One region of the Herbaspirillum sp. Her2 genome, then DNA from elsewhere that is predicted to be linked to it. Evidence: predicted binding sites of a transcription regulator. Region 1 holds the regulator's gene; each other region holds the start of a gene.
What was found. The regulator LexA, encoded in region 1, represses DNA repair genes until DNA is damaged. The targets are predictions, from matches to a motif close to ACTGTATNNNNATACAGT.
Positions count from the first base shown of each region.

Region 2: ACWHXP_RS10420 (PA0069 family radical SAM protein) is a predicted target of LexA. The motif match lies at 1,326-1,343, and genes of this name have one in related genera.
Region 3: recA (recombinase RecA) is a predicted target of LexA. The motif match lies at 1,902-1,919, and genes of this name have one in related genera.
Region 4: ruvA (Holliday junction branch migration protein RuvA) is a predicted target of LexA. The motif match lies at 1,460-1,477, and genes of this name have one in related genera.

Region 1 covers NZ_CM176331.1:2,110,360-2,113,568, reverse strand. Annotated here, with positions in the region: gene ACWHXP_RS09550 (tetratricopeptide repeat protein) at 1-1,496, opposite strand, end outside; gene lexA (transcriptional repressor LexA) at 1,699-2,355, opposite strand; gene rpsF (30S ribosomal protein S6) at 2,683-3,048, shown strand; gene priB (primosomal replication protein N) at 3,072-3,209, shown strand, end outside.
Region 2 covers NZ_CM176331.1:2,281,565-2,284,773, forward strand. Annotated here, with positions in the region: gene ACWHXP_RS10420 (PA0069 family radical SAM protein) at 48-1,310, opposite strand; gene ACWHXP_RS10425 (sigma-54-dependent Fis family transcriptional regulator) at 1,499-3,209, shown strand, end outside.
Region 3 covers NZ_CM176331.1:3,735,023-3,738,231, forward strand. Annotated here, with positions in the region: gene recX (recombination regulator RecX) at 91-555, opposite strand; gene recA (recombinase RecA) at 705-1,754, opposite strand; gene ACWHXP_RS16995 (response regulator) at 2,204-3,209, shown strand, end outside.
Region 4 covers NZ_CM176331.1:4,020,958-4,024,166, forward strand. Annotated here, with positions in the region: gene ruvB (Holliday junction branch migration DNA helicase RuvB) at 1-800, opposite strand, end outside; gene ruvA (Holliday junction branch migration protein RuvA) at 825-1,403, opposite strand; gene ACWHXP_RS18280 (DUF808 domain-containing protein) at 1,516-2,457, shown strand; gene ruvC (crossover junction endodeoxyribonuclease RuvC) at 2,454-2,996, opposite strand; gene ACWHXP_RS18290 (FAD-binding domain-containing protein) at 3,007-3,209, opposite strand, start outside.

The DNA.
Region 1 (3,209 bases):
GTCAAGGTGGAAATCTTCTGCTTCCAGTGCGCCGCCAGCGACGCATCGGCAGACAGATAGCCTTTCGCATAGCGCGGGATATCCTCTACGCTATGGGTGCGCAGGGCATAGGGCAGGCTCATGAGCACATAGGCGCAGTCGCAGGGTGGCAGGGGGTCGCTTTCGCGCACCAGTGTCACTGCCGGTGTGAAGGATTGGAACAGGCGGTACAGAGGATTCTTCACATGCAGCGCCACGCTGGCACCTTGCTCCATGAGCAAGCGGGCATAGCGCAGGAACTGGATGCTGTCGCCAAAGCCTTGCTCGTGCATCAGCAGGATGCGCTTGCCCGCCAGCGAGGACTTGCCATCCCATTTCGGAATGACCTCGAACAGCTTGTGGATCAGGCGGTAGACGTGGGCGCGTTCCTTGGTGGTGAGGCGGCTCTCGTGGCACTCCCAGCCTTCCTCGAACTGTCCGCGCAGCAACAGGGTCAGTGCCAGGTTGTGCTTGGCGGTCGGGTAATTCGGCCGCAGCGCCAATGCCGTGCGGAAATTGCCGAGCGCATCGTCATAATCGCCATGATCGTGCTGGATCGCGCCGATGTTGTTGTAGGTGAGGGCGTGCTTGGGGTCCAGCGCCAGGGCCTGCTTGAACATGCGCATGGCATCGTCGAAGCGGTCGCCCGTGTTGAAGTAGCTTGAACCGAGCTTGACGTAGCCATTCGGATCCTTGGGCGCGATCTCGATGACGCGCAGCAGGTGTTCGTGAGCTTCTTCGATTTTGTTGATTTTCAGATAACTATCGGCGATCTTGTTGTGGGCGTAGGTGTCCTGGGGATCGAGCAGGATGGCGGTCTTGTGGGACTCTACGGCCTCCTTGTACATCTCCATGGCATGAAAGGCTTCGCCCAGGGCGGTGTGGGAGGGAGCGAAATTGATCTGGTATTCGAGCGACTTCAGAATCGTGGCGACCGCCTCGTCAAAGCGCCGTGCGTCGATCAGGGCGCGGCCCAGGTGCGACAGCGGGCCCGGCGCATTCGGTTCGCGTCGGGCCGCATCCTCGAAATATTTGATCGAGGCTTCCGGATCATTCTTTTCGTGCAGGGCATTGGCCAGGCCGATGCGTGCCGCCCGGTTCTCCTTGTCGATGGCGATGGCGCGCTCGTAGATGGCGATGGACTCGTCGATGCGATCCTGACTCAGCACCGTGCCGGCCAGGTTGCTCAGGTATTCGGCGTTGTTCGGATCGGCCTCGATGGCCTTGCGCAGGTATTGCTCGGCTTGGGCGAACTGGCCTTCCTGCATGGCGATCAGTCCGCGCGCGTGGTTGGCAAACACCAGATTGGGGGCGCGGGCCAGTACGGCTGTACAGATCGTCTTGGCTTCCTCGGTCTTGCGATTGTCGAGCAGGTCCAGACATTTGCGAACGTCCAGCAGATCCTGCAGGTTGGACTTGGCGGCCGCCGGGGCCGGAATATGTTTGCCGTGCTTGTTGCTGCTCTTGCGCGTCGACATCGAAAAGGGTCCTCTTGGTTGGGCGCATCCATTGCGCCGGGCATAGCTGTCCAGCAAGGATGATATGCGTAACCGGTCACAGGTGAAGAGCTAAATAGAAAGCAAAAAACCTCCGTTTTAAGCGGAGGTTCATGCATAAACAAGCGATCAGTCGCCGCTGGCAGCGTCTTTCCTGCGGTCGGGCCTGCGCGCCGGCCTGAATTCAGTTCCAGCTGCGCAGCAATCCCACGGCCAGTCCTTCGAGTGCGAACTGGTCGTCTTCCGGCTTGACGATGATGGGCTCGAATTCCGGATTCTCGGGGAAGAGGGTGATGACGCTGCCGCTCTTCTGGTAGCGCTTGACCGTGACCTCGTCAGCCAGGCGGGCCACCACGATCTGGCCATTGCGCGCCTGGTCGGCGCGCCGCACGGCCAGCAGGTCGCCGTCCAGGATGCCGGCGTCGCGCATGGACATGCCGCGCACCTTGAGCAGGTAGTCGGGCTTGGCCGGGAACATGGCCGGGTCGACCTGGTAAGTCTTTTCCACGTGTTCCTGGGCCAGGATGGGGGAGCCCGCTGCGACGCGCCCGATCAGCGGCAGGCTCAGCTGCATCAGGGCGGGATGGGGCAGGGCCATCTGGCGTGCAGTACTGATGCCTGTGGTACCTGATTCGCGCAGGCGGATGCCGCGCGAGGTGCCGGGGGAAATCTCGATGGCGCCCTTGCGGGCCAGGGCCTGCAGATGCTCTTCGGCGGCGTTGGCGGAACGGAAGCCCAACTCGGCAGCGATCTCTGCACGCGTGGGAGGGAAGCCGGTGTTCTCGATGGCGTTCTTGATCAGGTTCAGGATCTGTTCCTGGCGCGCAGTCAGTTTGAGCATGAGGGTGGCCTTTCTCGGAGGGAAGGCTGTCTGGATGAACAGTCTGTATTTTTATACAGGTGCAATCCTTGTGTCAACGGCAACATGCATATTCCGGGGCGGAAAAGGCAAGCTTTCTCATTTATATAGAGCGCGCTGCAACTGAAGAATCTGGTTTTGAGCCGCTGGCGGCGATGTGCAGGGCCCGCGTTGTGGCCCCGCGGCCGCAGTGGCGTGACGCTGGCATTGCTGTCAGGACGGAAACCTAGTATGATCTCGGGTTTTCCTCTTCCCACACCCGTCTTGACGCCGGGGTGGGCGTCTTCAATAAGTCCATAAGGAGTCTACATGCGTCATTATGAAATCGTATTTATCGTCCACCCGGACCAAAGCGAGCAAGTGCCGGCGATGATCGAGCGTTACAAGGGCATCGTCACCACCCGCGGCGGCAAGGTCCACCGTGTCGAAGATTGGGGCCGTCGCCAACTGGCTTACCAGATCCAGAAGCTGGCCAAGGCTCACTACGTCTGCCTGAACATCGAAGTCGACAGCGAAACGCTGGCTGAAATCGAAACCGGCTTCAAGTTCAACGACGCCGTCCTGCGCCACCTGACCGTCAAGATGAAGAAGGCCGAAACCGGTCCTTCGCCCATCCTGAAGGCAGTGCAGAAGGAAGACGCGGCCAAGAGCCGTACCGAAGCTCCGGCAGCTTAAGCGCTGCGACACCATAGCGGAGAGTGAACCAGCTTCAAGTCATCGCCAGCCTGGCCGAACGTGATGTATTGCGTTATACGCCGGCCGGTATCCCGATTGTCACTGCCAGGTTGCAGCATCAGTCGGAGCAGACGGAGGCTGGCATGAAGCGTCAGGTCGAA
Region 2 (3,209 bases), 170 kb from region 1:
AAGAAACGGACTAAAACGCGGATCTTACCAGCCACCGGCCGTCTGCCTCAGAACAAATCCAGCTGGGCATCGCCCGCCGGGCGCCCCTGCCCCGCCGGCACCACCATTGGCCGCTTGAAGCGGCTGGCATCCAGGGTGGCAAAAGCCCGATTGCGATGATCGATGCCCAGGCGCCGGCTGGCTTTCTCGAAGCGCTGATGCAGCAAATCGGCCCAGACCCCGGTGCCGCGCATGCGGGTGGCGAAATCGGCGTCGTAATCCTTGCCGCCACGCATGTCCTGGATGCGGTTCATCACCCGTGCCGCACGGTCGGGGAAATGCGCCTGCAGCCATTGGCGAAACAGCGGGCTGACTTCCCAGGGCAGCCGCAGCACGATGTAGCCCGCCTGGCGCGCCCCGGCCTCCACGGCCGCTTCCATGACGCGTTCCAGGTCCGGTTCGGTGACGAAGGGAATCACCGGCGCAATCGACACGCTCACCGGAATGCCCGCCTCGGCCAGCGTGCGGATCACCCGCAATCGCCGCGCCGGGCTGGCCGCGCGTGGTTCCAGCGTGCGCGCGATGGCCGCATCCAGCGTGGTGATCGTCACCGCAACGATGGCCTGCCCCTTGGCCGCCATCGGAGCCAGCAAGTCGATATCGCGCTCGACCAGCGAGGACTTGGTGATGAGCGCCACCGGATTCTCGCAATCGTGCAGGATCTGCAGGATGCGCCGGGTCAGCTGGCGTTCGCGCTCGATGGGCTGGTAGGCGTCGGTATTGATGCCCACCGTGATGGTGTCGGGTTCATAGGACGGCTTGGCGAGTTCGCGCAGCAGCACCTCGGGGGCATTGCGCTTGGCCACCAGCCGGCTTTCGAAATCCAGCCCCGGGGACAGGCCCAAATAGCTGTGAGAAGGCCGCGCGAAGCAGTAAATGCAGCCGTGCTCACAGCCCCGGTAGGGATTGAGCGAAAGCGAAAACGGCAAATCCGGCGAGCTGTTGCGGGTGATGATGGAGCGGGCGTCTTCCTCGGTGACGATGGTCTTCAGGCGGGGCGGCTCATCCTCCTCCGGGCTCTCAGCCGCCTGCGGCCGGGACTCGGCAAAACGGACGGACTGCCAGCCATCGTCGAATTCTTCCCGCGCCACCGATTCATAGCGGCCGCGCAGGTTGGTGACCGCACCCCGGCCCTTCTGGGCGGTCTGATCGCGATGGATGAAGGTTTCTGGCGTCAGGGTCGCATCGTCCTCGCCCGATGCGGTCGACCGGGTCGCCTGCTCTGGAAAAGGCCGGGCAATGCCCTGCGGAAATTTGGGGAAGGAAGCCACGGAAAGCTCATCAATACTGTATTTATATACAGTATTTTGCCTTCACTTCGGACGCGCTGCAAATGCTGTTTCAATTTGTCCTCCTGCCGCATTAATCGGTTATGCTTGTTCACCCTCAGCTTCCCATCAGCGAAGAAAGCGACCATATAGGGGGAACAAGGACCGCCAGAGGTCCCAAGGAGACAAGGATGCAATACCAGGCAAACCGGCCCGGTGCCGGTGCATTGCTGGGCGCTTCGCCCCTGGTGCAGGCCAGCGCCGATGGCGTGCCGGACCTGCGGGCCATCGAACGCTCGCACCAGCGCAGCTCGTCCTACGGCATCACGCGCGGCCAGCGGCCCGACCTGGATTCACTCTCGCGCGCCGACCTGGCCCAGACGCTGGAAGCCAACCAGGCCCTCTCCGGCCATGCCCGCCCGGTCATGGAAACCCTCTACGACCAGATCCGCAATACCCACAGCATGGTCATCCTTTCGGACGCCGAAGGCACCATTCTGCATACGCTGGGCGACAGCGATTTCCTGGCCAAGGCCGACCGTGTGGCCCTTGGCCCCGGTGGACGCTGGTCCGAACAATTGCGCGGTACCAATGCCATCGGCACGGCCCTTTACGAGCAGAAGCCCACCACCGTGCACGCCCAGCAGCACTACCTGGATGCCAACCGCTTCCTGACCTGTTCGGCCGCGCCCATCTTCGACCATCGCGGCCAGGTACTGGGGGTGCTGGACGTCTCGGGCGAATGCGGCAGCTTCCACAAGCACACCATGGCGCTGGTGCGCATGTCGGCGCAGATGATCGAAAACCACCTGCTGGCCGGCAGCTTCCCTGATTGCATCACCCTGCACTTCCACAGCCGCGCCGAATTCGTGGGTACGCTGGTCGAAGGCATCGTCAGCTTCACGCCCGGCGGGCGTTTCCTGGCGGCCAACCGCAGTGCGCAGTTCCAACTGGGCCTGACACTGTCGGCGCTGCAGTCGCATACCTTTGCGTCGCTCTTCGGGGTGCCGCTGTCGCTGCTGTTCGAACACCATCGCAAGGCCGCCTCGGGCTTGCTGGAGCTGTGCCTGCACAACGGCATCCGCATCCATGGCCGCGCCGAACTGCGGCTGCGCGACCAGCATTTCCAGAATGCGCGGGAAGCCGTGATCGAGGCACCGGAAATACTTCCCGCCAGCCCATCTGCTCGCCCGGCCCCACCTGTGCGCCCCCATCCGGGCCAGCCGCGCGGCGGACTGCAAGCCCTCGATACCGGGGACGCCCGCATGAGCGCCATCATCGCCAAGTTGCGCAAGGTGATCGACCGCGACATCCCGGTCCTCATCACCGGCGAAACCGGCACCGGCAAGGAGTGGCTGGCCCAGGCCATCCACCGCGAAAGCGCGCGCTTCCACACCACGCAAACCCGGGGCGGCGCCGCGCCCTTCGTGGCCGTGAATTGCTCGGCCATTCCCGAGAACCTGATCGAGGCCGAACTCTTCGGTTATGAAGACGGCGCCTTCACCGGCGCCCGCCGCAAAGGCGCACCGGGCAAGATCGCGCAAGCCCAGGGCGGCACTCTCTTCCTCGATGAAATCGGCGACATGCCGCTGGCCCTGCAGGGCCGCCTGCTGCGCGTGCTGCAGGAACGCGCTGTGACGCCGCTGGGCAGCCAGCGCGTGATTCCGGTGGACTTCGCTCTGGTATGCGCCACCAACCAGCCCTTGCGCGAGATGGCGGCGCGCCATGCCTTCCGTGAAGACCTGTACTACCGCATCAATGGCTTGCAGGTAAAACTGCCCGCCTTGCGCGAGCGCAGCGACCTGGGCGCCCTGATCGACCGCATCCTGGAACAGGAAGGCGGCCGCCACGCGCCGCGCTTCGATGCCCAGGCCCTGGCATTGCTGCAATCCAGCCGCTGGC
Region 3 (3,209 bases), 1.6 Mb from region 1:
AGGACAAAGCCGCACGCCGGTGGGAGATTTCGAGGAAAACGCGGGAAAAATGTGCTTGGCCGGGCCGGCCCTGCTGGATGCAGCTTGGGTTCAGGCGGATTCTTCGTCGTCGGCCCAAGCGGTCTGGAAGGCTTCGCGGATGCTGCGATGGGAAAAACCGCGCTGCTGGAGGAAGCGCATCTGTTTGGCGCGGGTCTCGGCATCCTCGGGCGGTGCGGCGTACTTGCGGCGCAGCACCTGCGCGGCACGCTCGCCCTCCCCGGCGGCCAGATCGGCCTTCAGTTCGGCGATGGCTTCACCTTCAATGCCATGGCCGTGAAGTTCGGAGATGATGCGCTGATTGCCGTAGCGCGCCGAGCGGCGATGCACGAGCGATTCGGAAAAACGTTCCTGGGAAAGAAAACGGGACTGCTCCAGCCATTGCAGGAGCTCTTCGATGTCATCGCCCTCTTGCGCGTAAGGGGCAAGCTTACGCGCAAGTTCCTGGCGACTATGCTCACGTGAAGAGAGATATTTGAGCGCCCTTGCTTTCAGGCTGATCGGCGGTCTTGGCATGTTGCGAACTTGCTGTACTGCGGTATTGCCTCCCCCTGAGACCGCCAACACAGCACGGCACCAGCGAGATAAACAAGCCACCATCACGACACCCAGGGCTCAGGCAAACCCTGTCGCCACGATGGCGCTTGAATCCTTTAAGCGCGGATTCAGGAAGCCTTGGCTTCCGCTTCGCCACCGGCCAGTTCCGGCACGCCCAGGGCGACACGGACCTTGTTCTCGATCTCGCGAGCCAGCTCCGGATGTTCCTTCAGGTAGTTACGGGCATTGTCCTTGCCCTGGCCGATGCGCTCGCCGTTGTAGCTGTACCAGGCACCGGACTTCTCGACCACCTTGTGTTCCGAACCCAGGTCCAGGATCTCGCCTTCGCGGGAAGTGCCTTCGCCATACAGGATGTCGAAGTGGGCTTCGCGGAACGGGGGCGCAACCTTGTTCTTGACGACCTTGACCTTGGTTTCGCTGCCGATGACTTCATCACCCGACTTGATCGAACCGGTGCGGCGGATGTCCAGGCGCACGGAAGCGTAGAACTTCAGCGCGTTACCGCCGGTGGTGGTTTCCGGGTTGCCGAACATGACACCGATCTTCATGCGGATCTGGTTGATGAAGATCACGGTGGTGTTGGTGCGGTTGATGCTGCCGGTGAGCTTGCGCAGCGCCTGCGACATCAGGCGGGCTTGCAGGCCCGGCAGGGAATCGCCCATGTCGCCTTCGATTTCAGCCTTGGGGGTCAGCGCGGCCACGGAGTCGACCACGATCAGGTCCACCGCACCGGAGCGCACCAGGGCGTCGCAGATTTCCAGGGCTTGTTCGCCGGTGTCGGGCTGCGAGATCAGCAGGTCGTTCAGGTTCACGCCCAGCTTTTGCGCGTAGGTGACATCCAGCGCGTGCTCGGCGTCGATGAAGGCGCAGGTGCCGCCCAGCTTCTGCATTTCGGCAATCGATTGCAGGGTCAGGGTGGTCTTGCCCGAGGATTCCGGACCGTAGATTTCGATCACGCGGCCGCGCGGCAGGCCGCCGATGCCCAGGGCGATGTCCAGGCCCAGGGAGCCGGTGGACACGGACTGGATTTCCTCAGCGATGACGCCATCTTCCATGCGCATCACCGAGCCCTTGCCAAACTGCTTTTCAATCTGTGCCAACGCGGCGGCCAGCGCCTTGCTCTTTTCAGAGTTGTTCGCAGCTTTTTTGTCGTCCATAAATCTCTCTCGGCAAAATGTCGTGAAGACGGGTGTCAGGGGGAGTCTTGCTGATGTTGCTTGAATGTTGCTCACGGTGGCTGGCCATCGCTGGCAGGCCGCGGGTGTTGCCCGGGGGGCAGTGGATGACCGCCCCGATAGAGCGATACTGTATAAAAAAACAGTGCTTAGTGCAAGCGTTTTTGTCGGCCTAAATTCCATCCGTGGGCGAAAACCACAATTATACGAGAGGCAGACCTTCCAAAAACTTCATAAATCGAAGAGGAATGATGCATGGAAGGAAAAAAAACGGCACACTCGCGAGTTGGGGGGAATAATTCGTCAGCAATGGCCAAATTGGTATCAATAGTCGTCATCTCGCACGATATTGCGCCGCGGCAATTATTCGGCCCACGGCATTCCGCAATCCCGAACAGATCGCCTTACAGATCGCTTTACAGACCGTTCTCATGAGTTTAGTGCCCTTCAGCCACATCAGCGCCCTGCGCTGCCTGGTCATCGACGACATGCCGACGATGCGCCAGAACATCCGCATGCACCTCGGGCAGCTCGGCGTGACCAAGGTCGACCAGGCTGCCACGCCCGATGAAGCCATCCGCTTCGTGCAGTCCGGCACCTATGACCTGATCATCTGCGACTACAACCTCAACAAGGAAAGCAACGGGCAGCAGCTGCTGGAGTTCTTCCGCACCCAGAACATGCTGTCGCCGACCTGCATGTTCATCATGGTGACGGCCGAGAGCGGCTACAACCTGGTGGCCAGCGCCGCCGAGTTCCAGCCCGACGCCTACATGTTGAAGCCGCTGACGGCCAGCCGCATCGCCGAGCGCGTGGACCGCCTGCTGGAAAAGCAGCACGCCATGCTGCCGGTGACCGAAAAGATGAAGCGCAAGGACATCACCGGCGCCATCATCGAATGCGACAACGTGCTCAAGTCGGCGCCCAAGTGGATCGTCGAGATCATGAAGACCAAGGGCACGCTGCTGATCGAACAGCGCCGCATCGACGAAGCGCGCGAGGTCTACAAGCAGGCCCTGGCCATGCGCGACGACCTGGTGTGGGCCAAGATCGGCCTGGCCCGCTGCAACATCGTGGCCGGCCAGATGGATGATGCGCGCGTGATCGTGCAAGACGTACTGGCGCAGAACAAGCAGTTCATCGCGGCCTACGACCTGATGGCGCAGATCGACGAAGCCCAGGGCAACCAGGAAGGCGCGCTGGAGGCGCTGACCAAGTCTTCCGAGATCATCCCCTCGGCGCGCCGCAGCCGCCTGGTGGGCGACGTGGCCTACCGCAGCGGCCATCTCGACCAGGCGCGCGAGGCTTATGACAAGGTGCTGAAGCACACCAAGGGTTCGCTCACCGCGCAACCGACCGACCTGCTCTCGCTGGCCCAGGTGCACATCGACAGCGGCGATCCGGATGCCGCGCTGCGTTTGCTGGAAAGCGCGCCGC
Region 4 (3,209 bases), 1.9 Mb from region 1:
CCGACCGGGTCCACGTCCAGCATCACCAGAGCGGCATCGGCCATCTCGCGGGTGATGCGCCCCTCCCCCTTGACCTCGGCATAGTCGCGCACGCGGCGCAGCAGGCGGTTGGCGATACGCGGGGTACCACGGCTGCGGCGGGCGATTTCCAGCGCGCCTTCCTCGACAATGGGGGCATTGAGCAAGCCGGCGCTGCGCGTGACGATGCGGGCCAGCTCTGGCGGGGTATAGAACTCCAGCCGGGCGACGATGCCGAAGCGGTCGCGCAGCGGATTGGTCAGCATGCCGGCGCGGGTGGTGGCGCCCACCAGCGTGAAAGGCTGCAGGTCCAGCCGCACCGAACGGGCGGCCGGGCCTTCGCCAATCATGATGTCGATCTGATAATCCTCCAGTGCCGGGTAGAGGATTTCCTCCACCACCGGCGACATGCGGTGGATCTCGTCGATGAAGAGCACGTCATTGGCTTCGAGATTGGTCAGCAGCGCGGCGAGGTCGCCCGCGCGCTCCAGCACGGGGCCCGAGGTCTGGCGCAGGTTCACGCCCATCTCGCGGGCGATGATGTGGGCCATGGTGGTCTTGCCCAGGCCGGGCGGGCCGAACAGCAAGGTGTGGTCGAGCGGCTCGCCACGCTTGCGGGCGGCCGAAATGAAGATTTCGAGCTGGGCGCGCACCTTTTCCTGGCCGACGTATTCGTCCAGCTGCTTGGGCCGCAGGGCGCGCTCGATGGCTTCCTCGTTGGCCGAGGCCGGGGTGGCGGAGATGATGCGCTGTTCGGAGAAATCGTCGGTCTGGATGCTCATGCTCTAATCCTTGTCTGGCCGGGCTCAGCCCTTGGAGAGCGCCTTCAGGGCCAGCTTGATGCCGTCCGAGACGCTGCTGTCCTTGGGCACCTGCTTCATGGCCAGGGTCGCTTCCTTGTCCGAATAGCCCAGCGCCAGCAGGGCATTGAGGATGTCGGCCGAGGCGTCGCTGTGGACCACGCCGGCCACCGCGCCAAGATCGGCACCGAGCTTGCCCTTCAGTTCCAGCAGCAGGCGTTCGGCGGTCTTCTTGCCGATGCCGGGCACGCGGGTCAGGCGCCCGGCTTCCTGCAGGGTCACGGCCTGGGCCAGGTCGGCCACCGACATGCCGGAGAGGATGGACAAGGCCGTGCGCGCCCCCACGCCGGAAATCTTGATGAGCTCCTTGAACGTATTGCGTTCTTCGGCGGTCCCAAACCCGAACAGGATGTGCGCATCCTCGCGGATGGCCAGATGGGTCAGCAGCGTGACCTTCTCGCCCAGGCCCGGCAGGTTGTAGTAGGTGCTCATGGGCACGGCCACTTCATAACCGACGCCCTGGCAGTCAACCAGCAGGTTCGGGGGGATTTTTTCTAGAAGAATTCCGGAGAGGCGACCGATCATGGCGTCAGGGATGTGCGTGGGAGGCAGCTTCTGTGATAATCCCGCGATGATACAGCACTGTTCGGATAAACAGTATCCAAGCCACCCTCAGAGATGAAGACAAAGGAAAAACATGGCCGGTAGCGCCTTCTTCGCATTGATTGACGACATCGCCACCGTGCTCGATGACGTTTCCCTGATGACCAAGGTGGCCGCCAAGAAGACGGCCGGCGTGCTGGGCGACGACCTGGCCCTCAATGCCCAGCAGGTCGCGGGCGTACGCGCCGAGCGGGAATTGCCTGTGGTCTGGGCGGTCGCCAAGGGTTCGTTGAAGAACAAGGCCATCCTGGTACCGGCGGCGCTGGCCATCAGTGCCTTCATCCCCTGGGCGGTGACGCCGCTGCTGATGCTGGGGGGCGCTTTCCTCTGCTTTGAGGGCTTCGAGAAACTGGCCCACAAGTATCTTCCGCACGATGACGAACATCATGAAGTCGCCGCCAAGGCGGCGGAGGACGTCGATCCGCTGGTCTACGAGCAGGAAAAGATCAAGGATGCCGTGCGCACCGACTTCATCCTCTCGGCCGAGATCATCGCCATCACCCTGGGTACCGTTGCCGGTGCGCCGCTGCAGCAGCAGATCACGGTACTGGTCGGCATCGCACTGATCATGACGGCGGGCGTGTATGGGCTGGTGGCCGGGATCGTCAAGCTCGATGACGGCGGCCGCTACCTGGTGCAGCATGCGGGCGCAAGCGCCTGGGGACGCTTCAAGGCCGGTATCGGCCGGGCAGTCCTGGCGGCCGCACCGAAGATGATGCGCAGCCTGTCGGTGATCGGGACGATTGCCATGTTCATGGTCGGCGGCGGCATCCTGACCCACGGCCTGCCTTTCGCGCATCACGCCATCGAGGTGGCGGCGCAAGCGGTGGAGGCTATCGCGGTCGTCGGACCGATCCTCGGGGCGATCACCCCGGCGGTCTTGAATGCCCTCTTCGGCGTGGTCGCAGGGGCAGTGGTGCTGGTGGTGGTGAAGCTGGCGCAGCGCGTGCTGTCGCTCTTCAAGAAAAAGCACTAACCGACCAGACGCCCGCCACGCATGCGGATGCCCTTGCGCGCCAGCGCCGGGGCCAGCGCGCCGAGGTCGGACAAGACCCCTCCCCCATGCGCATGGCAGATCGCCACGCCCAGCGCATCGGCGGCGTCGGTGCCCGGCAGGCCGGGCAGCTTCAGCAGCCGCGCCACCATCTCCTGCACCTGCGCCTTCTGGGCGCGTCCATGGCCGGCCACAGCTTGCTTGACCTGCAAGGCCGTGTATTCGGCTACCGCCAGGTCGGCGGCCACCAGCGCGCAAATGGCCGCGCCGCGCGCCTGTCCCAGCAGCAGGGTGGATTGTGGATTGACGTTGACGAACACTTTTTCGATGGCCGCGCAGTCCGGTGCATAGGACTTCACCACTTCGCCGACGCTGGCCAGGATCACCTTCAGGCGTGAAGGCAGGTCGCCATCCGGCGTCTTGATGGTGCCGGAAGCGATATAGGAAAGCGTGTTGCCCTGCTTGTGGATGACCCCGAAACCGGTGGTGCGCAAGCCAGGGTCGATACCGAGGATTTTCATGCCCGCCAGTCTAACCGATCAGGCGGGCAACCCGTGTCAGAACAAGACGCCCTGCCCCGGATCCGCGGTTTTCTGGCGCGGGCGGCGCTGGGTGGTCGAGGGCAGGCCACTCTTGCGCGAGCCGTGCTTGTCCTGGATGGCATCGGCTTCCGCGCGCGCTACTGCTGCTGCGCTGGCCGTAGAGGGCATCCTTGGCCTGCTTGAGCGCCGTCT